DNA from 2 places in the Pontibacillus salicampi genome. Region 2 is predicted to be linked to the other one. Evidence: riboswitches for the same ligand, from Rfam matches in the RefSeq annotation. Region 2 holds a riboswitch; the other holds the start of a gene.

Region 1 (12,333 bases), on a different contig from region 2:
ATTGGTGTGGATCACGGCCATCAATTTGATGTGTATCACTTTAACCACGCTATCATTGCAACCGGCAGTTCCCTAAAAGAAAACTCTATCATTAACGTAGATCATGATGTGGTATTCAATGATATATCTATCTATAAGGTAACCTCCTTACCGAAACATTTGATTGTCCATGGAAATACTCCATACGCAATGGAAGTAGCAATGACCTACCGAACGTTTGGATGTCATGTATCCATTGTGCTCTCGGAAGAGAATGAGGAATTCCCTTTCGATACATCTATCCAAAAAGAGCTAATCAGAGTATTAAAGAAACAAAAAATTAAATGTTATCAGCATGTGACGGATGTAAAGCTCGAGAGAATGGAAGACGGAATTTCATGCACCTTCGTCAGAAATGGTGAACAGCAATCAATAGAAGGATCTCATCTTTATATATCCTCTGACTATCGTCCAAACCTGGAGGGTATTGGAGCAGATCGGCTTTCATTAGAACTGCTTGATAATGGCAGGATTGCGGTCGATCAGATGATGAGAACTAGTCTCCCTCATGTGTATGCGATTGGAGACGTAACAGATGGTCCAATGCTTGCCGTAAAGGCTATTAAGCAGGCAGAAGTCGTTGCTAATACGATTGCTGGAGAAGCGGCAGAATTCGACCCAACTTTTATTCCTACTGTAGTGCATAGTTTGCCTCCAGTAGCTTCAGTGGGCATGACAGAGGAGCAGGCAATAAAAAATGGATTCCAAGTAAGGATTGGACAATTCTCTTATGGTGCTAATGGCTATGCTACCATTCATGGGAAACGGGAAGGACTATTAAAGGTAGTAATAAATGAAGAAAACGAAGTCGTCCTCGGCTTTCACGCCATTGGAGCTGGGGCAGTTGAGTTAATCTCTACAGGTACCGTAGCCTTAGAAATGGTAGCTCGAGAAGAGGATCTAACCTTCCCTCATTACCCACATCCAGGGTTCGGTGAATCCTTAACATCTCTTGATTATCATGTTGTGACGCCAAAGCAAACCGAATATAGTTCCTAATATAAAGCTCCGATAGCTTTTACGAAAGAAAAACATCTCCCGAACCGTGTTCGGGAGATGTTTTATTATCGTTACAAGAGTAGGATTAGTTTGCTTCAGATAAAGCTTCCTGAAGCTCAAACGTACGTACTTTCCGAGGTAGGAAGCTGCGAATTTCATCTTCATTAAAGCCGACTTGCATTCTTTTTTCATCCATAATAATAGGACGCTTTAAAATGCTTGGGTTATCAGCAATTAATGTGTAAAGATCTCGCATGGATAGATCATCAAGCTCGACGTCTAAGCTTTGGAAGACTTTAGAACGTTCAGATATGATTTCTTTTGTACCATCCTCTGTCATACGAATGATGCCTTTTACTTCTTCAACAGATAGCGGCTGAGAGAATATATTGCGTTCTTCGTATTCTAGATTATGTTCTTCTAACCATGCTTTTGCTTTACGGCAAGAGGTACAGCTTGGAGAAAGATATACGGTAATCATCAAATACCTCCTCATTTATCATGTGAAAGGTTATCCAGTCTCATGTCTTATTTTACTTATTATTGATAGGTAAGGATGTAAGCTATCTTACATCCTACTTCTTATCTTCCCTTTGTAGCATATTAAAAAAACATCTTTTTTTCAAGATATATGCTTTAGAAATAACTTCCTTGGCTGGACTGAGTTTTGGAGCTTTTTCCAAAATAAAACAATCCAGTTACCATTCCCAAGATGACCATAGCTACGGAAAATAATAAGAAAGGAATTGCTCCAAGAGAATGTATGAGTGGAACAGAAAGAGCTGTAACTAAGCCTCCTCCTAGAAACGGCTCATACACTAACTGCTTATAACCAAATGTTTCGAAAGCAGGCGTCTCATTCTCAGGGTCGATAATTCTCATTAATAATAGCCCTGTAGCTGTAATACCCATAGACTGGCCGAAGTCTCCAATTCCTCTTTCAAACCAATACGTAGGAATCATGCGTTTCGCAAAAATCATAAAACAGAATATGTTCCAAAGGATACCTCCTGCAGCAAGTAAGAGGAATGGTACAAAATATTCTCCAATTACAGCTAAGGATATCGTAGCAAGAGCGCTAACGATTAGTATGTCAAGGGAAAATCCTTGAATTCTATTGATTAAGCTTCTGTCAATTACTTGAAAACGATCCACTTTATCCACAACCATTTGAAGCAGAATTCCACCTACCATTGCCAGTGGGAATAGTGGGATATACTTCATAATATACGTACCGCTCCAAGCTCCCCATGTGATATTTTCAATCCCGATTAATCCTTGCTGAATGCCGTAACCGATTAAGATTGCTATTCCGACCATGGCAAAGTGGAAGGAGAAGGTTTCGATAGCTTCCTGGCGAAGTGTGATGTTACCAGCTGGTTCTCGGTTTTCAAATTCCTTAATGCCAAGCTTCTGTAGCCTACTGTAGCCGACTTTTCCTTGGCTCGTATTCGTTTTATTCGTTCGCACTGCCCAGTTGATTAAGATAATACCAAAAATAACACCTGATAATACGCCAACTGTAGCGAGACCAATTGCTAAATCATACGCTTCTGGGAAGCCTAATTCTTCAAACGTACTTTTCATACCGGCTGAAGTACCGTGCCCGCCTTCAAATGCAATTTCAATTAACGCTCCTGTCATAGCAGGTAAATCAAAAACGGGAACGAGGATTAGTAATGCAATCAATAGGCCCACTACATATTGACCCCATCCAATCGTCCAGCCAAAAGCAAGCTGTGGGCCACCATTGTTCCATATTTTCTTTAGGGTTGGTGTCGTTTTCCCTAAAAATAGCGATGCGAAGATAACATTAATCATTAAACCAGGAAGGGAGCTCCACACTGTTACAATTTCCTTCGTTAGTATTCCCGTTGACCAAAACGAATTTTCTCCTACCAAGGGTGTCAGTCCAGCACCTAGTACTTGCGGTCCAAGCAGCAGGGCTGTAAAACCACCTATGATAGAGCTAGGTAAAAATAATGATTGCAATATCGTCACTTTCATACGGATTAAATTCCCTATGATGAGAAATGCTCCTAAAACTAATAAACTAAACCCAATTACTTGTGCTGACATAGAGATAACCTTCTTTCCTAATTGAACATTGTTATAGAAGGATAGTTCCCCATGGTAAAATATACTAAACGAGTGCTTTGATATTTTTACAAAATAGGAAAAAACCCGAGCATTTTTTCATTAATTCCTTTACAATAGAAGAAAGAATTACATATTGGAAAAGCAGGCGCAATAGGGTTCTATTGCTTAATAGGGAAGTTGGTGAAAATCCAACACGGTCCCGCCACTGTAACAGGGAGCTGTCTTGTCATACCACTGTGCGAATGCATGGGAAGGGGAGAAGCTGGCTAAGATCTGGAGTCAGGAGACCTACCTGCTTTTAACACCAATATTACCTACGAGGATAGGGAGGTGTGTAGTCAATAACGGTACGCTGCTTCATGGTGGCGTTTTCATGGACTCGCACATCTTCATGCTAGGAAGATGTGTTTTTTAGTGTGGAATAATAGTAGGACTCTGATTATTCAACAGGGTTAGAAAAGGGGAAAATAATGAGATATAACATGTGGAAACAGTTGCTAGCCATACTCATGGTGGTTAGTTTATTAGTAGGATGTGCATCTAACGGAAATGATGAGGCAGAGCAAGCTAATACAGAAGGTGAAGCAGCAGAGGAGCAGACAAGCTCTGAGGATAACGATTCAGACGATACATATCCACTTACAATAAGAGATGCAATGGATAATGAAGTTACATTTGAAGAGGCTCCTAAGAAAATAGTAAGTTTAATTCCAAGTAATACTGAAATTTTATTCTCACTGGGCTTAGGAGATCGAGTGGTTGGAGTTAGTGACTTTGCCAATTATCCTGAAGAAGCAGCATCTAAAGAAAAAATCGGCGGGCAGGAGCTGAATATCGAAAAAATCTTGTCCCTTGAGCCAGATGTTGTAATGGCTCACGCTTCAGGTGCTCATAATTCGGAGCAAGGATTGCAGCAATTACGAGATGCTGGTATTCCAGTGTATGTCGTGCAGGACGCGACATCCTTTGAATCTGTTTATGATACTCTTGCTTCCGTTGGTAAAATTACTGGAACAAGCGGGAAGGCGAGCACGATTGTAGAAGAAATGAAAGCAAGTTTAGTGGAAATAAAGCAAAAAGCAGATGATATTCCTAATGAAGAAAAGAAGAAAGTCTTTATGGAAGTATCCCCTGCTCCAGAAATATATACAACGGGGAAAGGGACGTTTCTCAACGAAATGCTGAACACAATCAATGCAACTAACGCTGTAGGAGATCAAGAGGGCTGGATTAAGATGAACAATGAAGCTATCGTAGAATTACAACCTGAGGTTATTGTAACGACCTATGGCTACTATACGGAAAATCCTAAAGAGAAAGTCATGAGCAGAGAGGGATGGGATTCTGTACCTGCTATAAAAGAAGAGCAAGTATATGATGTTCATTCTGATTTAGTGACACGTCCAGGTCCTCGTCTTATTGAAGGGGTAAATGAACTTGCAAAAGCAGTATATCCAGATACATTCCAATAAGAGATTTATTCATTATTCAGGTAGTATTCTATTTGTGCTTGCCTGTATGTTTACCGGTATATCGATGGGAAGTGTATCCATATCGTTTTCAGTGATTGCTCGTATAATCGGTGAGCAATTACTTCCTTTTCTTTCTTTAACAGATGGAATAGATGAGATGCAGAAAAGTATTGTGCTCCAAATAAGGTTACCTCGTGTATTACTTGCAGCTCTTGTGGGCGGTGCTCTCTCCATATCGGGTGCAGCCTTTCAAGGGCTGTTAAAAAATCCGCTTGCAGATCCATACACACTTGGGGTGTCATCGGGGGCCTCTGTTGGTGCAGTGGCTGTCCTTTTTCTTGGTATTAGTTTGCCGTTTGTAGGGCAGTTTACATTGCCGATTATTAGTATAGCAGCTGCTGTTATTACGATTTTTCTAGTTATTGGCTTCGCTCGTATGGTTGATCGATTTATGTCTATATCCACTATTATTTTAACTGGAATTATTTTTAGCTCCTTTTTAGGCTCTCTCATTTCGTTAATGATTGCGCTGACTGGCGAGGAGCTTCGCCAGATTGTCCATTGGCTGCTTGGCAGCGTCGGGATGCGAGGCTGGGATTACGTGTATATTATGCTACCGTTTTTTTTCGTTGGGGTGTTCTTGCTTGCCGTACAAGGGCAGGAATTAAATGCTATGACCTTTGGAGAAGAGCGCGCAAAGCAGCTTGGTGTTCAGGTGGAAAAACAAAAATATCTAATTCTTGCAGCAGCCTCCATTTTAACTGGGGCTTCTGTAGCTGTGTCAGGGACGATAGGCTTTGTAGGCCTTGTTATCCCACATATTTGCAGGAAATTGTTTGGCAGTGATCACCGTCACCTTATTCCACTATCCTTGTTAGTGGGTAGTGGGTTTCTCATTGTAGCTGATTTAATAGCTCGTACCATAGTTTCACCCTCAGAATTGCCGATAGGGGTGATCACCTCTTTAGTTGGTGCACCTACATTCGCATTTATTTTAATGCAAAGGAGAAAGGGAGGCGTCTCTTATGATTGAAGCATCACATTTATATGCTGGGTACGATACCTACGTTGTAAAGGATGTCTCCTTTTCCGTTCACAAAGGGGAAATGTTTGGGATTCTCGGGCCTAATGGCAGCGGCAAGACAACATTGCTTAAGGCAATTAATCGTACTATTTCGAATGCTCAAGGTGACATATCCATTGAAGGTGTTTCCGTCACCTCTTTATCTTCTAAGCAAATTGCTCAGAAGATGGCAGTCCTGCCTCAGCATCAGGATATATCATTCTCCTTTACGGTGGAGCAGACAGTACTGATGGGAAGATACCCCTATCAAAGAGGGCTATTTAAGCAATGGACTAAAGAGGATTATGAGCTGGTGGAAAAGGTGATGAACCAAACGGGTATCGCTTCATTTCGTCACCAAACCATTCAAGCATTAAGTGGTGGGGAACGCCAGCGGGTTTTTCTGGCTCAAGCTCTGGCACAACAGCCTGACATTTTACTGTTAGATGAGCCGACTAACCACCTAGACTTTAGCTATCAGAAGCAAATGCTGGATGCTTTGAAGGAATGGTCTATACAGGAGAAATTAACGGTTATAGCTATATTCCATGATTTGAATTTAGCTAGTCTTTATTGCGACCGTCTTTTACTATTGAACGATGGGACTATACATGCGTTAAACACACCGGAAGAGATTATGAAGGAGGAGACACTGCAGTATATTTACCAGTCTACTATTAAAGTAAATGCAAATCCTCACCTGGCTAAACCACTAATGCATGTAGTCCCTCATTATACGGATATCCATGGTAAGTCCCATATTGAGCGCTCCAGGCTGCTTATTACAGACCAGCATATTCATTACCATAGCCCTAAGCCGCTTAAATGCTATTCCTCAGCCGTGATGAACGCGGGCTTTGGATGGTATGAGGATTTTCTGAACGTTCACGTAGATAAGTCCTTTTCCATGGAGGATCCTTTAGATTATGTAAAGGCTTACGCAGAAGGTGAGGGTATGCCAATTCACCACACTGTCGGAATGATGACTGCCGCACATTTAAAGGATGGCAGTTACCGTTATAGGACAGAAGACGGTGTAACACTGTTGGTTGTTGTAACCGCAGGAACGAGTAACGCCGTTGATGTTGTGCATGGAAATCAGCACGTCTCCGATTGTCATGCCGGAACAATCAATACTTGGATTTTTGTGGATGGTGTACTAGCCGAGGAAGCGTATATTCAAAGTATCATGACGGCTACGGAAGCAAAAGTGCGAGCTCTAGTTGAATTGGATATTAGAGATGCAGTAACAGGTACTCTTGCAACCGGCACTTCTACAGACAGCACGTTAATCGCTAGTACTCAAGAGGGAAAAACACTTGCATATGGAGGACCTATTTCCTTGTTAGGGAAAATGATTGGAACAGCGGTCTATGAAGCAACTAAAGAAGCGATAGAACAGTATCAGTATAGAGTTGGAAACTCCCAATGACAGCACACCTTCTTGCGATAACCATCGCATATGTCCTTGACTACATATGGGGGGATCCGAAGGGAAGGGCTCACCCCGTCGTTTGGATGGGGAGCATGATAGCTTTGATTACATCTAAATGTAATAAAGGCCGCTTTCGGAAAGGGAAGGGTATGATTATGACGATATCCGTCGTTGTAACCGTATTTGCTGTCGCTTATGCGGCTGTATTATTCTCTTATCGATGGAGTACTCTAGCGGGGGTATTGGTAGAAGGAATGCTTATTTGGACCACGATAGCTGAAAAAGGACTACGACAAGCAGCAAATGCTGTGTATGAGCCGCTGTCTAATAACCAGATGGAACAGGCCAGAACGAAGCTGTCCGAAATAGTGGGGAGAGACACACACTATTTAAATGAAGAGGGAATCGTAAGGGGGGCTGTTGAAACAGTAGCGGAAAATATAAGTGATGGGGTAACTGCTCCACTGTTATTCGCATTTCTAGGAGGAGCGCCACTTGCTGCTGCGTATCGGGCGGTAAATACGTGCGATTCCATGGTAGGATATCGTCAAGAACCGTTCACACAATTCGGCTGGGCTTCGGCACGATTGGACGATATAGTAAATGTGATACCTAGTCGGCTGACAGCTATTGTAATGATTTTCGTTTCTTCTTCTGTTTATTGTTCTAAAATGGAAGTGCTCTGCAACCTTCCGAAAGAAGCTGTTCAGCATCCCAGTCCTAATAGTGGATGGGGAGAGGCGGCAGCAGCATTACTGCTAGGAGTTCAATTAGGAGGAGTGAATTATTACTTTGGAGAGAAATCGAATAGACCGACAATAGGGATACCAAGGACAAAATTAAAAGCAAGCCACATTCCATCCATGAATACTTTGTTACAAAGAACTGTATTCTGTTGGATAATACTACTTTGGATAGGAGGGGGTATACGTGCATTGGCCATCTCATGGAGCTAATCCACAACTGCTATTGCAGCAATGGAAACTAGATGAAAACGAGAAAAACTATATTGACTTTAGTGTGAACACAAACCCATATGGCCCTCCACCTGGGTTGACAGAGCATCTTCAGCTACATATGGATAAATGTTATTCCTATCCGGATCATGACAGTAAGAAGCTGACTGCCGCCCTAGCGTCTGCTTACCGAATTAGAGAATCACATATCCTAGTTGGGAATGGAGCATCTCAATTAATATACCTGCTGGCGCAGTTATTCCGAGGTCAAAGCATAGGTGTATTCGAGCCAACCTTCTCTGAGTATAGGGAAGCCTGCATAGCGAACGGATGTACAGTTTATTCTTTGCCAGTTGATGACAAACATGATTGGGAGCTAAGGCAAGTGAATTATATAAACTGGCTTGATAAGTTGGACGTGCTATTCCTTTGTCATCCAAATAATCCAACAGGAAAAGTGTATAACCCCTTGATTCTAAAAAATTTAATACAGCAATGTGAGCAAAAGGGAGTGTGGCTTGTAATCGACGAAGCCTTTCATGATTTTGTCGAAGAGGGTGCGTTTTTCACACCGGAAATTAGTAGTTATTCAAAGGTTATACTTCTTCGTTCCTTAACGAAAATGTACGCTATTCCTGGTATGCGGTTAGGATATCTTGTTGCCCCCGAACCAATCGTAGACAAGCTGCACCAGCTACAGCCGACATGGAGTCTTAATGGTCTTGCACAAGAAGCAGGATTGTATTGTCTAGAGGAACAAGCTTATCGGAAAACATGTTCCACATCCATACAAGCGAATAAACAAAAGGTCTTTTCCTATTTGAGAGAGATGGGATATGAACCAGAGACAAGCTATACCAATTTCTTTCTTTTACAAGATCCGTACCATCACGATACAGAGGAGTTATTTCGTTTTTTACTAGAAAACGGGTTGATTGTCCGTCATACATACAACTTCCATCCCCTTAATGGCCGATATATTCGAATTGCTGTAAGAAGGGAAGAGGAGAATAGTTTATTACTCGATGCTCTACAAAGGTGGAAACAAGTATGCTTACCTTAATTATTGGAGGGGTACGAAGCGGAAAAAGTACTGCTGCAGAAACAATTGCTGCAGAAACAGGAGCTAGTGTGCTTCACTATATCGCAACAAGCGTCCCAACAGATGATGAAATGAATCAAAGAATACGTAATCATCAAGTTAAAAGAGAGGCAGCCAGTGAAGCATGGTTAACATATGAACACTCTACCAATCTATTAAAGGCACCTATTCCAAAGGGTGCAGTTATCGTGCTGGATTGTTTGACTACTTGGGCGGCTAATGAATGGATGGAAACAAGCCATGACGATATTCAGCCTCTTATTTCTTCCATCATGGGCCAAATTGAAAAAATCCATCAACATGGTAAGGAGTTAATCATCGTATCTAATGATTTGTTCTCTGATGCTATTTCATTTTCAGATTCCGTTCAAAGCTATCTGTCTCTCATGGGCGGATTACATCAAAAGCTCGTTCAAGGGGCAGATACCGTCATCCAAATGGAATTTGGGCAGAAACGAATTAGAAAGGGAGTACGAACATGAAGGGTGTAATGATTCAAGGTACGTCTTCGAATGTGGGTAAAAGTATTGTTGTAACTGCGCTATGCCGCTGGTTAAGCAACCATGGATATAAAGTTACTCCTTTTAAATCTCAAAATATGTCTAATAACTCCTACGTAACCCGTGCCGGGACCGAAATTGGAAGAGCACAAGGAGTGCAAGCAGAAGCCTCGCGGACAACTGCTATACCAGAAATGAACCCCATATTATTAAAGCCGAGAAATGATCAACGTGCTGAAGTTATTTGTTTAGGCGAGTCTATTCATACATATTCAGGAATGGAATACCGTGATGCATTTTATGACAAGGGGAAAGCGTCTATTCTCCACTCCTTACAGCAGCTAGAGAAGCAATTTGACTATATCATTATCGAGGGAGCCGGTAGTCCTGTTGAAGTAAATTTAAACGATAAAGAGCTTGTCAATATGTCTATTGCTGAAATGGCGGATGTACCGGTTATCCTGGTAGCCGATATTGACCGCGGGGGTGTATTTGCTTCTATTGTTGGTACCTTACAGTTACTTTCTGAACATCAGCGTAAGCGTGTGAAGGGGATAATAATTAATAAATTTAGAGGGGATCGGCAATTATTTGAGGATGGAGTAGAATGGATTGAAAACTATACTGGTATTAAAGTGCTTGGGATTATGCCTCATGTAGACCATCACATAGAAGCGGAAGACAGTTTATCCCTCCGCGAAAAGAGAACTACACCACATAAAACAAAGATTGATCTTGCGGTAGTAGCCCTGCCATACCTATCAAATTTCACAGACATAGACCCATTTTATTTAGAAGCGGATGTTGATATTCGATATGTGTATAGACAAGAAGATCTTGGTAGCCCTGATGCCTTAATCATACCAGGTACTAGGAGTACAATGGAGGATCTTCAGCAGCTTCGAAGCAGCGGCCTTGAGCAAGCTATCATGAACTATATACAGCAGGGTGGCACCATAGCAGGTATTTGTGGAGGGTATCAGATGCTTTCAACTACTTTAGTTGAAGAGGAGAAAGTGATGGATGGAATAGGCATTCTACCCATGACCACGTATTTTCATAGAAAAAAGGTGACAAGGAGGGTGGAAGGGAATCTCCATCCCAAGAGTGGATTTGGGACTTATAGTATAGAAGGTTTTGAAATACATCTCGGGGATAGTAAATGGGACCATTGGGAGCATGGATTCCCACCATTATTTCAAATTAATGAAAAGAAAGAGGGAGTAGTGGTGGATAATGGAAGGATTATCGGAACGCACCTTCACCATTGCTTTCATAATGATACGTTTCGAACATCGTGGTTGAATCGAATTAGAGGAGAAAACGGTTTCCCCATCCGTGAGTACACGGTAAGGAAGAAGGACCCTTATGATGAAATGGCGCACATATTCGCTGCACATATGAACATGAATGAATTGTGGGACATCATTAATCAAAGAGAGAATTCGTTATGAACAAGAGGTGGCAAGGCATCTTGTTAGCTATCCAATTCTTTTCTGTGCTCCCTATTAGAAGAGAAATTCCAATGAATACCACTCAATTAAGAGGTGCTATTTTATTTCTTCCTTGGCTTGGTAGTCTATTGGGTTCTTTAACGCTACTCATTTCCTATTTATTAGTGAATTATACGACAATGAGCATGGCGGGTGTAGCGGCAATCAGCTTAGTAACTATGATTGTTTGGACAGGTGGAATACATTTGGATGGGTGGATGGATACCAGTGATGCTTTCTTCTCGTACCAGCCGACTGCTGATCGTTTGAAGATAATGGATGATCCTCGAACAGGGGCCTTTGGTGTAATATCTGTTATCGTTCTGCTCGTACTTCGTTTTATTTTTATGATGGAAGTACTGAATTTATCCTTTTTCTATTTTGTTATAGGAATAATAGGTATCCCTTTTGTGGCAAGAATGAAAATACTGGCTCATTTTGTTTGGACACCTTTAGCGAAACGCGAAGGGTTAAGCTTTCTATTTTCTCGCTCCATGCAAGCTAATCACATTATTACTAGTTTTGTCTGTATGATGATTATTGGTATTGTCCTAACATCCATTTGGTCTAGTTTGCTCCTTCCTATTATTCTATTGTTTGGATGTTCAATAGCTATGTTCTTTCTAGGGAGATATGTTATACGTCAATCATTCGGCGGTATAACAGGGGATGTATTAGGGGCAGTGGTAGAAGGAGGAGAAGCTGTTTTATGGATCGTACTGTGGATTTGTACCTTATTCGTCATAGTATAACAGCTGCAAACAAGGAAAAACGGTATCTAGGGTGGACAGATGTACCGTTACTAGACGAAGGAAAAAGGGAATTGTGTTTTATTCTGCCGTCTCTCCCCGATAAATGTGACAGGGTATATAGCAGCGATTTACAGCGATGTGTAGAAACAGCTTTTCTCCTTTTTCCAAATTGCTCCGTCTATCAAACAAGTCAATTAAGAGAGATTCATTTTGGAGACTGGGAGCTTTGCACCTTCCAAGAGGTAGAGCATCGGTCTGATTATAACGAATGGCTGCAATCCCCTGATTCTTTTCATCCTAATAATGGAGAATCGTACGAAGCTTTTCGGTTGCGGGTTTCAGAGTGGCTAAAAGCGTTACTGCATCTCCTTTCCTGTGAGGAGAAAATAGTATCCACTGCTGTCATTACTCATGGCGGCCCT
Region 2 (12,333 bases):
AAAGCTCTGTCTTAATCTATGAAAAAATCCTGTAACACTGTTGTAGTGTTACAGGATTTTTTTGTGTCTAATGATGGACTTTAGTGCTACAAAACGTTGAAAAGTTGCTGTAAAACAGTGCGATATAGGCTAAAACTAATCTATTTTCACTCTAAATCAGTTACATTTCGATGTGAATGTAACGACAATGTTACAAAAACCGACATTATTATTACAGTTATATTAAAATACCTGGCAAGTAATAGAAACCATAGGAACCATATACTATAATGAAAAACATAACTTACGAGGGGGAAATAGACAGTGAAATTAAATAAAAAGATGGTACTACCAGCTCTAGTACTTGGAGCGAGCTTAACTTTTCCAAACTTAGCACAAGCGGAAGAAAATTATAAAGTAAAAAGCGGTGACACACTGTGGGGAATTTCTAAAGACTATAATACTAGTGTTTCATCCCTAAAAAATTGGAATAACTTGAGCGGCGACATCATTTACGTTGGACAAACGATAACTATTGGTGAATCTTCTAGTAAAGCAACGTCACATAACACTTCATCTCAGCATTCTAGTAATACATATACAGTAAAAGCTGGCGACACATTATGGGGAATTTCTATCAGCCATGGAACAAGCGTTAGCAAAATTAAGCAATTAAATGGTCTTTCAGGCGATATTATTTATGTAGGTCAAAAACTATCATTATCTGGATCAACTTCTAATCAATCACACTCTACTTCCAACAACACATCCAGCCAAACTACTAAATCTAACACTTCTAATACTTCTAGCACATCAGGTTTAATTAGCGAAGCTAAACAACACATTGGTACACCATATAAATGGGCAGGAACTTCTCCATCTGGCTTTGATTGCAGTGGTTATATCCATTACGTATTCAAGCAGGAAGGTATCTCTGTACCAAGAACCACTTCTTCTTTATGGAGTGCTGGACAACGTGTATCTAGCCCTTCTGTAGGCGATATCGTATTCTTTGAAACTTACAAATCCGGCCCATCCCATGCAGGAATTTACGTAGGAAACAATAAGTTTATCCACGCTGGTTATAGCCGCGGTGTTGAGGTTTCAAGCATGGACAATAGCTACTGGAGCCCACGTTACCTTGGAGCGAAAAGCTTACACTAAAAGATAATCTAGTCTTACTATCATTACTACCCGTTTGATATAGTAGGGAAACCAAGAAAGTGCGATCTCTTTAGAGGTCGCACTTTTTTTATGCTATAACGTTTCTCTTCCTTTAACTTCTTGCCCTATGAAAAAAACAAATCGAAATGGTTCACAAGTTGTGGGTAAAAAAACTCAAAAAAATAACGAAAACCACTTAACTTTTCCAAACCATGGTTCGATAATTATAATTAGTGAGGATAATATACTGATACTAAAATCATAGGGGAGAGAATAATGCTCAAACATAAGGCGAAAGTTATGATGTTTGCTGTTGTGTTAGCAGGGTTTTTAATATATCCAATAATCAATAAGGGTGGCAGCCCCGCATTAAAGGACTATGTTCCTTGTGATGAGGACTGCCAGGAACTTTCTATAGTGAAGAATGGCTCCAATATTGTGCTAGATGGGGTGCAGGATTCCTACAGACCATCTTTCACTAAACAGCTTGTGAAGGATATATCAGGCTCGACTCATAATTATTACGTTTTTAAGGATCAAGACGCATCTTCTAATACTGTAGCTATCTCAGCTTTAGAATCATCTTCCTCTAGTATTACTGCTGCATCTACGAAATCCGCTGCCATAGACACAAATATAACGATTGAAACATCAGAGGATTCTTCTTCTGTTACAAGGATAGAAGGGACCAATCAACAACTAAAAACCACCTTGGCTAAGTTTCTAGAAATGCAGGAGTTTAGTGTGGAGGTAGATTCTGCTCCTAAAGAAGGGCTTTTCACAAGATGGAATCCTTTTAAGAAGAAGATAACTTCCCCCCAAGCCAAATTAATTCTGTCTGAGACTCTGGTACATCAGCTGGAGGATAAGGGGAATAAAGAATATCTGGAATACGTTATGGCAGTTCAGGACGCACTGAACGAACATCAAGTTGAAAAGAATGTGTGGATTTGGAAAGAAGAGCCGATACATCAGGCTGAAGAAACGGTTACTTTTTTATCTGAACAAGGAGTTCAAAATGTGTATGTACATTTCAAGCCCAATTTAGGAGAGGGGTATCCATCCTTTATTAAGAAGGCTACCCAAGCTGGCATGAAAGTGCATGCATTAATCGGGTCCCCTAAATGGGGGCTGGCTGCTTATACCGCTGATGCAAAGAAGCGAATTGATTTAGTGCAGCAATATAATGATAGCGTGCCTGCCAATGAGCAGTTTGTAGGTATTCATTTTGATGTAGAGCCTTACACGTTAGACGTATGGGATCAAGATAGGGAAAAAGTCGTGAACGAATGGTTGCAGTCTACCAAGGAGTACACAAGCTATGCTAAAGCGTTTGGTTACGAAGTAGGGGCAGCCCTTCCTTTCTGGCTTGATAATGAAAAGGTGACAAGCATCCACGACCATTTTTATAAGGAAATGATGGATCTACATGATTACGTCTCTCTTATGTCCTACCGAGATCAAGCATTAGGTACTAATAGCATTACATCCATCTCAGATCAAGAAATACTCTATGCGAATTCTCCAAAGGTTGAATTAGGAGTAGAATTACTTCCATATGAGGTAGAAAATGTTACTTTCGACGGTAAAAGTAATAAGGAGCTTGAACAAGAAGTGGCTCTTGTTAGAAAACATTATCTGGATCAGAAGGCTCAAGGGTTTAAAGGAATCACTATTCATTCCTATACAGCCTGGAGAACGTTTTTAGAGCATTAAAATAAAGGACAGACATAACGCTTGGGCTAGTCCCGGCGTTTATTTTTTCTGTTAGAGGTTGTTTAGCAATGTAAGGCACCTAAAGTTGCTACATCCTATAGAAACGGTGAACGACCCCCGCGTCGAATGGGGCCGCCAGAAAACGCAGCTTCCAGACCACTCCACTCTCCTTTCTATCTATATTAAGCAAATTTTTCTTTATCAGGTCTCCCACTATCTCTTAACATTTGGAGGATCCTAATAGGAGCATTGGTCATTACCTATAGTTTGGAAGGAAGTCAAGTCTATAAAAAATTTCTTCATTAGGTTACCATCACCAATAGGGTTATGGAAAAATACTGAAAAAGGTTTCCTAATTTATGCTTGATATTGTCGACGATATTCGGTAAAGTTACAACATATAGAAAGTTAATTCTAAAAAACAACTATATATAGTTTATGAACGAGGGAAAGGTGCCTAATTGCAGGCTTGAAAGGGAATCTGGTGTGAAGCCAGAACTGCCCCCGCAACTGTAAGTGCTACGAAATGAGAATGCCACTATAATCCAACGGTTATGGGAAGGTCTCAGAGTAGGGAGAAGCATGAGTCAGGAGACCTGCCTTTACTCGTTAGTAGTTTCTCCGTGCTTCGGGGTGAAAGCTGGGAAACGATAGAGTGTGGATCAAGCAGTTTATTCTGCTATACCTTTCTGTCGTTTTACACCGTTTTCCTCTGATGGGAGAACGGTGTTTTTATATTTATCAGGGTTACGAAAAAGGAAGGCAAGGTATAAGGAGGAATAATGATGGAACCGACAAGCGCAGTGGCAGGAGCTAAGATGGAGAGTGGCTGGGATACATGGTTCGACAGCATGAAAGATTTTTTATTTAGCTTAGAGGAGGAGTTTCCGCAGCTAGAGATAAAGGAATTCGTGCAGGCTGTTATCCCATCTCTTGAGAGAAAAGGAGAAACGTCTAAAGATCAAGTGTATAATGAGCTCATATTAAAAGGATTAGAACGGATGGATGAGCAAGAGCCTGACTGGACCTACTTCTGTGGACGTATCTATATTAGGCAGTTATACGAAGATGCAGCAGGACGAAGGGGTCACACGGCGGATACGTCATACCCACCCTTTTATCCGCTTATTCAACAGCTAGAGGACAAAGGCGTTTATAGTTCCTTTCTGCTGGACCAATACAGCAAAGAAGAAATACATACATTAGAAAGTTACTTAGATCCCACAAAGGATTCTCTGTTTACGTATATTGGTCTTCGTACGCTAGCAGATCGATATTTAGCAAAGGGGCATAGCGGGGAATTGTATGAGCTTCCACAGGAACGGTTTATGGTTATTGCCATGACCCTAATGGCTGAGGAGCCTAGGAATATGCGCTTAGAGCTTATTCAAGAAGCGTATTGGGCAATTAGTAATCTTTATATGACAGTGGCTACTCCTACTCTTTCTAATGCGGGGAAAAGCTATGGACAATTATCCAGCTGCTTTATCGACACAGTAGATGATAGTTTGCAAGGTATATTTGATAGCAATACCGATATTGCCAACCTCTCCAAAAGCGGGGGCGGCATCGGCGTCTATTTAGGTAAGATTCGCTCCAAGGGCAGTGATATAAAGGGGTATAAAGGTGTAAGCTCAGGCGTTATACCCTGGATGAAGCAATTAAATAATACCGCGGTAAGTGTAGACCAGCTTGGGCAGCGACAAGGAGCGATAGCTGTCTATTTGGATGTATGGCATAAAGATATATTTGCTTTCCTAGATGCAAAGCTTAATAACGGAGATGAACGTCAGCGCACACACGATCTATTTACAGGAGTATCTTTACCCGATTTATTTATGGAGAAGGTGGAAAATAGAGAGGATTGGTATCTGTTTGACCCTCATGAAGTGGAGACGGTAATGGGATTTAGGTTAGAAGATTACTATGATGAAGAAGAAGGTAATGGTAGCTTTCGAGAAAAATATCAAGCATGTGTCCATCATCCCTCCTTGGATAAACAGGCGGTTCCTGCCATTGACATTATGAAGCGAGTAATGATTAGTCAATTAGAAACAGGTACACCGTTTATGTTCTACCGGGATGAAGTGAATCGTAAAAATCCGAATAGCCATCAAGGAATGGTGTACTGTACGAATCTATGTACAGAAATAACGCAAAATCAAAGCCCCACTACTGTAGAAGAGGAATATACCAAGGATGGAAAAATCATTACAGTGAAACACCCAGGTGATTTTGTAGTTTGTAATTTATCTAGTATTAATCTAGGAAAAGCTGTTCCTGCTGATGTGCTGGAACGATTAATTCCAATCCAGGTAAGGATGCTCGACAATGTGATTGACTTGAACAGCATCCCTGTTGCCCAAGCAGAAATGACTAATAGAAAATATAGAGGTATTGGACTTGGAACCTTTGGTTGGCACCACTTGCTGGCTGTTAAAGGAATTCGCTGGGAGTCAGAAGAAGCGGTTGATTACGCAGATCATCTATACGAACAAATATCCTATCTTACGGTTAAAGCGAGTAAACAATTAGCAGAGGAAAAAGGTGCTTATCCTCATTTCAACGGGTCCAAATGGGAAAGTGGTGCGTACTTCTCTGATCGAGAATATGATACAGAGCAATGGCGTACACTCCAACAAGAGGTAGCGGATAGCGGAGTACGTAATGGCTATATGATGGCAGTGGCACCTAATTCTTCCACTTCGATTATCGCTGGCAGCACGGCAAGCATTGATCCTATTTTCCAGAAGTTCTATTCGGAGGAGAAGAAAAATTATAAAATCCCTGTTACAGCGCCTGACCTGACGCCCCAGACGTATTGGTATTACAAGTCAGCGTATGAAATTGATCAAACGTGGAGCATCCGTCAAAATGCAGCCCGTCAAAAGCATATTGACCAATCTGTTTCCTTCAATATATACGTTAAGAATACAGTGCAGGCAAAGGAATTGCTGCAGTTACATCTTGAAGCATGGCGTAACAAGCTGAAAACGACCTATTACATGAGGTCCACGAGTACAGAAGATATCGAAGACTGTGAGAGCTGTTCATCCTAAGGAGGAGTACTGATGAGTGAATCTATTATGCAAAAGCGTAATTTATATGATACCCAAGCACCAAACCAATCTACTGGAATTATTAATGGCGAAAGCTCTAACGTATTGAATTGGGATGATGCTCGCTTTACTTGGGCATATCCAATGTATAAAAATATGCTGGCAAACTTTTGGATTCCAAATGAAATTAATATGAATAATGACTTGAAGCAATGGCACCAATTAAGCGATAAAGAACAGGATACCTTTAAAAAGGTAATTGGGCTGTTAGCCTTTCTAGATTCCATCCAAACAGACTATAGCGGTAAAATAGCAGACTATTTAACCGATTCTAGTTTAGTCGCGCTCATGCAAGTATTATCGTTCCAGGAAGTAGTCCATAACCAATCTTATTCATATGTGTTATCCTCCCTTGTACCAAAGCAGGAACAGGATGCTATTTTCGAATATTGGAAGCACGATGACGTTTTGTTGGAGCGGAATAAATTTATTGCTAACGGATATAAAGATTTTGTTGAAAACCCTACACCGACGTCATTCCTTCGCTCTATTGTATATGATGTCGTATTAGAGGGACTGTTCTTCTATGCAGGTTTCGCTTTCTTTTACAATCTTGCTCGTAATCAGAAAATGGTCTCCACTAGTACGATGATTAATTATATTAACCGGGACGAACAGTTACATGTAAACTTATTTGTAAAAATATTTAAAGAAACGCTCCACGAGAATCCATCCATTCCTCAGGAAGAGATGCTTACCTTTGCTACGGAAACCTTTCGAGAGGCAGCTGAACTAGAGATAAAGTGGGCCGCTTACATTATTGGGGATAACTTTGATGGTCTTTCTATGGAAGAGCTGGAAGCGTACATTAAATTTATGGCAAACAAGCGCTGTAAGGAACTCGGTGCGGAGAAGCCATTTACTGGGTATAGTAAAAATCCATTGAAATGGATAAGAGCATATGAAGACGTTAATAGTGGTAAATCAGACTTCTTCGAGCAGAAATCACGTCAGTACACAAAAGTTAATTACACTGATAATGGATTTGATGATTTATAATCGTAAGAAGAATAAGTGATATTTGCATACAACGGAAGCCTCCAATTGTTTTATATTGGGGGCTTATTTTTTTGGGCACTCGTTTTAGGTTATCACCCGTAAAACCTATGTAACATTCGTAAAAAAAAAACGGTATTTATTACAAAAACGATCTAATAAGGTTTTAGGAAGGAGGGGGGAAGGGAAATTACCTAATAAGTTTGGAAACGAATTTCCTCTATATAATGTTTGGCATCTATGGACGATAAGGAAGGGTACCAACACGGAATGGAACGTTGGATCGGAAGGATAAATAGATATTAGAAGAAGCAGGGTGATGACGACATGTTAATTAAATGGATTGTATGTACTGTTCCAGAACGAAACAAAGAGGACTTCGCCCAGGCTCAATCACAATGGAAAAAACTTCGCTATATTGATGGATTTATCGGTCAAATAGGGGGATGGAGCTCTCAGGATAAATCACAAGCAGGAATTCTGACATTTTGGAAGGATAGAGATTCCTATCAATTCTTTATGGAGCATGTTCACGATAAAATATTCAACCAGAGCGGTCAAGGCGACACTTACGATAACATCACTATAGAAATTTTAGAAAATAATTGGGACATTAGTGATTTTTATCTAACCAATGAGCTTCAGCACACGACGTACCTGCACATACTTCAAGGGGAAGTTATCCAGGGTGATAAGCTGGGCAACTATCAAGCATGGGGAGGACTTATCCCCGCAGAGAATAATTCTATGGGAATTGTTATTTCATTTGATAAGGATGAAAGATTAAAGGAAAATTATCTTACCGAAGCTCTACAAAACAGAGACGAACTTATATTTCCTATTAATCAAGAGTGGAAAGTAGTGTAAGAAATTGGCCATACTGTTGATAAAGGCATACTAGCTTAAGCAACCATTCACTCTTCACTACAGAACTAGTGTTATTCAGCAAAGACTGTGTGAACGTGATTGTTTTCGATATACAACAGGCAACTAATTTGAAGACATAAGCTTAATGCATCACGTTTAGCTACTTTGAAAAACAGGGCATCCAAATTGTGTAAGAGCTCATCAAAAACGATAAGGGATATGGATGAACCTTTCCCTAATAAGAGTAATCACGACGATGGTTTCGAGAGGAATCATCGTCGTTTTTTTGTGCGAAAATTCCTTAGAAGAGAAGCACATAAAAAAATATTCATTATATAGGTTTTAGGGAGAAGAGTTGGGGTAGATACATATTGTTACATATGTACCATATTCATACAATAATATACACCATTCGTCATAAGATGCAGGTACACATGTTGAAACAGATACTATTATGAAAAAGGTTGTGAATGTATGAGGAAATTTACTCTAATGTTGATGGTGAGTTTATGGTTTATTTTACTTATCTTGTCGGCTTGTGGCAGTGAGGAAGATGCTGCGGGTACGGAGGAATCAGAATCAGATGTGAAAGAGGAGGAAACAAAGAGCGAAGATACTACAGTAGAAACGGACACTACTTCTATTGAAGAAGATGAAACAGCATCGAATACTTCGTCCGAAAATAAAGAGGGGATGATTAACCCTTCTATTAAAGAAAAATCTGGTGGGGAAGTCGACGTTGTGTACACGAATGAGGATCCGCAGTACTCACACGATATGGAAGGTTTTAAGGTTGCTGTGAATCAGTATGATATCGTAAAAGTAACAGGAATGAGTGATGAGTATGCCATTCCCTTTGATGACCAAGCCGATGGATATGTGGTAACAGCAGACGTTACTATACATAATACAAAGGATAAAGCAATGTATTATAACAACATGTACCGTATTCAGCTTAGCAACGAAGTAGATTACATTCAAAGTGATACGAATAGAACCTTTGTGGATGACCAATATCCCTCTTCCGAGAAGGAAAGTGAGCCATCTAAATATGCAGCAGGAGAAAAGGTGTCAGGACTCATTTCCTTTACACTAACAAAGGAAGAGTTTCAAGCTGTAAAGAATGTGAACCCTAAATTCATAATTGAGGGTGGTGTAGCAGATAACAAGCAGTATAGTGGGGCCTTTCAAGAAGACGCGACCTTCGATTTCGCTTATAGTGGGGAGCAGAGTAAAGAAAATGCATCCAATGATGCTTTCTATCCTGATCGAATGACAAATGATAATCTTGCTGACAAGAAAATGATTAGCGATCAGAAAGTAAACGAATCAAAGCAAATAGGTGATGTGAATGTAACGGTGGAGGGAGTGCAATACACAGAAATTATTCCCACAAAAGGAAATGAACAGCGTTTTAGTAATTTTGGAGATAGCGGGATTGTATCTGTTGGAGTTAAAGTTAACCTAGACAACCAGAGTGAACAGACATTAAGTATTTGGAATGTTGGATCGGAACTGACGATAGATGAGGGCAGTGGAATTGCCAATGCTAATTTAATGGCAGAGCCACGTAATCCACGGGAGCTTGAGGCAGGAGAAGAAGGGACGAAATACCACGTGTTTTTGTTTGAGAAGAAAAATTTCGAGACTTTCGAATCTATTGAACTTACGTTTGGTCCGTTTGTTGCTGAGGATGGAAGCGGTATGTTCGAGGAGGGCACAGCCAACTTCTCCTTACCAATGCCTTAATATAGAAAAATGGGCATTAATCCATTCCATGCAAAAGAATAAGATTAGTTATGACAAAACCAGCACCATAAAGGGGGTGCTGGTTTTAATTTAGAAAACTTTTGTTGTCCAGTCTTCACAATTCCAAACGTCTGTGACGACATCCTGGTAAAATTCTGGTTCGTGAGAAATAAGTAGGACACTACCTTTATATTCTTGCAGTGCTCGTTTCAGTTCTGCTTTTGCATCGGCATCCAAGTGGTTTGTCGGTTCATCGAGTACGAGTAAATTGGTTTCTTTATTAATCAATTTGCATAAACGTACTTTAGCTTTTTCTCCACCGCTTAATACTTGAACCTGGCTTTCGATGTGCTTTTGGGTTAAACCACAGCGTGCGAGTGCGGATCGTACTTCGTATTGTGTGAAGTGGCGAAACTCCTCCCATACTTCCTCCATGCAAGTCCTACGGCTATTTTCCTTAAGCTCTTGCTCAAAATAGCCGATATGAAGGTTATCGCCTAATGCTACTTCTCCGGAAATTGGCTGAATCTCGCCAAGAATACTCTTGAGAAGTGTCGTTTTACCAATACCGTTAGCTCCTGACAGGGCAATTTTCTGCCCTCTTTCCATCGATAAATTTAATGGTCTGGATAAAGGCTCATCGTAGCCAATAACGAGATCCTTCGTCTCAAATAGATACTTACCTGGTGTGCGTGCCTGTTTAAAATGGAAGACCGGCTTTGGCTTTTCTGATTCTAATTCTATTTTCTCCATTTTATCCAGCTTTTTCTGACGAGACATCGCCATCTTGCTTGTTGCTGCGTTAGCCTTATTCCTGGCCACGAAGTCCTTCAGTTGAGAAATTTCCTTTTGCTGCTTTTTATACGCTGCTTCCAGCTGCTGCTTTTTCATTTCATACACTCGAACAAATTCATTATAGTCACCAGGATAACGTGTCAGTTGTTGATCCTTCATATGGTAGATGAGATTAACAACGCTGTTCAAAAATGGAATGTCGTGTGAAATTAGAATGAAGGCATTCTCGTATTCTTGCAAGTAGCGCTTAAGCCACTCGATATGCTCTACGTCGAGGTAGTTGGTTGGTTCGTCCAGGAGAAGGATGTCTGGCTTTTCTAAGAGCAGCTTTGCTAATAATACTTTCGTACGCTGCCCGCCACTTAAGTCATGAACATCTCGATCCAGTCCTATTTCATCTAATCCTAAACCCCTGGCGACTTCTTCCACCTTGGCGTCTAGAATGTAAAAATCATTGCTGCTCAATTGATCCTGCAGCTTGCCTGTTTCTTCTAAAAGCTCTTCTAATTCATCAGGCTCGACTTCCCCCATTTTTGCAAATAGGTCATTCATTTCCTGTTCCATATCATATAAATATTGAAATGCTGTTTTTAACACATCTCTCATCGACATTCCCTGTGCTAAATCAGCATGCTGATCCAAATAACCTACACGGACCCGTTTAGACCATTGGATTGTGCCGGCATCAGGCTCCACTTTACCAGTAATGATATTCATAAAAGTGGATTTACCTTCACCGTTTGCGCCAATCAATCCAATGTGTTCGCCCTTTAATAATCGAAAAGAAACGTCATCGAAAATGGCGCGATCTCCGAAGCCGTGACTTAAGTTCTTCACTGTCAGTAAACTCATATCCTAAACACCTTTTCTTTCATTGAGTTATGCTTTTTCATTATAAAGCCATTTATGGAAAAGAGATAGGGCTGAATTGTAAAAAGACAGTTGATTGAAGTGGTAAAATCAGCAAAAACCTATGGCCCTATCCATTTTCTGCATGAGACGGTGTAGATGAAGTGTACACGGATAACAGTTTACTTATACAATCGCTCCAAAATTGGATAAAGGGTCCAAAGACTAATATAGACAGAAATGTACCTAATCCTACCGGCCCTCCAAGCAGCAATGCTGTCAATGTAACGGTGGCGGCAATTAGTGATTGAGAGGCGCTCATTTTTAACCGAAAACGGTGACTTAGAGATAAGAATAATTCATCTACCGGAGCTCGTGTAAAGCCAGTATGAATATAAATGCCGATTCCGAGACTGGCTATGGTCATCCCAGTTAAAAATACTGCCGTTTTCACAAGCAGCGTTGCTTCCTCGAACTGGACGTCCTGTAAGATATATTCGAGCCATAAAGTAAAAGCAGCACTCTCAATAAGAATAGGTATAATGGCTAGCCAATCCGGCTTCTGATTCCTAAGCTTAGCATTCAACACCACAATACCTATTTGAATAAGCGCAAACCAGATGCCAACGGATAAGCCAACTGTTTGACTCATTCCAACGTATAGAGCAGACCAAAATCCTGCCCCAAGTGCTGATTTGACAACAAGAGCTGTGCCGAAGTATGTGATCAGCATCCCCAATACATATATAATACCTCTTCGAATCAACATCTTATCCTCTCCTGACTTGAACCTCTCAGAACGTATCGGTATAGTGTAGAAAAGGAGGTTCGGTTCTATGCAGTTGCAAAAGGTGAAATACTTTATTGAAGTAGCCAAGCAAGGCAGCTTCACGAAAGCAGCGAAGACGTTTTACATATCACAGCCTGCACTCTCTAAACAAATTAAGTTGTTGGAGGATGAACTGGGCTTTTCTTTATTTGTTCGAACCTCCAGGGGATTAACTTTAACAGAGAAGGGGACGGCCCTTTACCAGGATATGGAGCCTCTGTTTCAGCGAATGGAACAATTGTTGTATCAGCACAAGCATCAGGATGTTCT

The links. Region 2 has a riboswitch for cobalamin ahead of ACFFGV_RS07265 (ribonucleoside-diphosphate reductase subunit alpha). Riboswitches for the same ligand answer to the same signal wherever they lie in the genome.
Region 1: it holds a riboswitch for cobalamin, as region 2 does, so the genes downstream of both, ACFFGV_RS03875 (ABC transporter substrate-binding protein) here and ACFFGV_RS07265 (ribonucleoside-diphosphate reductase subunit alpha) in region 2, are expected to answer to the same signal.

The regions. Positions count from the first base shown of each region.
Region 1 covers NZ_JBHLTP010000003.1:481,029-493,361, forward strand. The annotation lists gene ACFFGV_RS03860 (dihydrolipoyl dehydrogenase family protein) at 1-1,038, shown strand, start outside; gene spxA (transcriptional regulator SpxA) at 1,124-1,519, opposite strand; gene ACFFGV_RS03870 (sodium/glutamate symporter) at 1,675-3,117, opposite strand; cobalamin riboswitch at 3,265-3,448, shown strand; gene ACFFGV_RS03875 (ABC transporter substrate-binding protein) at 3,609-4,610, shown strand; gene ACFFGV_RS03880 (FecCD family ABC transporter permease) at 4,576-5,643, shown strand; gene ACFFGV_RS03885 (adenosylcobinamide amidohydrolase) at 5,636-7,105, shown strand; gene cbiB (adenosylcobinamide-phosphate synthase CbiB) at 7,102-8,064, shown strand; gene cobD (threonine-phosphate decarboxylase CobD) at 8,039-9,127, shown strand; gene ACFFGV_RS03900 (bifunctional adenosylcobinamide kinase/adenosylcobinamide-phosphate guanylyltransferase) at 9,115-9,648, shown strand; gene ACFFGV_RS03905 (cobyric acid synthase) at 9,645-11,120, shown strand; gene ACFFGV_RS03910 (adenosylcobinamide-GDP ribazoletransferase) at 11,117-11,911, shown strand; gene ACFFGV_RS03915 (histidine phosphatase family protein) at 11,869-12,333, shown strand, end outside.
Region 2 covers NZ_JBHLTP010000004.1:116,957-129,289, forward strand. The annotation lists gene dat (D-amino-acid transaminase) at 1-15, shown strand, start outside; gene ACFFGV_RS07255 (C40 family peptidase) at 304-1,143, shown strand; gene ACFFGV_RS07260 (poly-gamma-glutamate hydrolase family protein) at 1,420-2,859, shown strand; cobalamin riboswitch at 3,294-3,477, shown strand; gene ACFFGV_RS07265 (ribonucleoside-diphosphate reductase subunit alpha) at 3,678-5,918, shown strand; gene ACFFGV_RS07270 (ribonucleotide-diphosphate reductase subunit beta) at 5,931-6,977, shown strand; gene ACFFGV_RS07275 (YdbC family protein) at 7,302-7,841, shown strand; gene ACFFGV_RS07280 (DUF5068 domain-containing protein) at 8,316-9,590, shown strand; gene abc-f (ribosomal protection-like ABC-F family protein) at 9,681-11,237, opposite strand; gene ACFFGV_RS07290 (YczE/YyaS/YitT family protein) at 11,365-12,003, opposite strand; gene ACFFGV_RS07295 (LysR family transcriptional regulator) at 12,071-12,333, shown strand, end outside.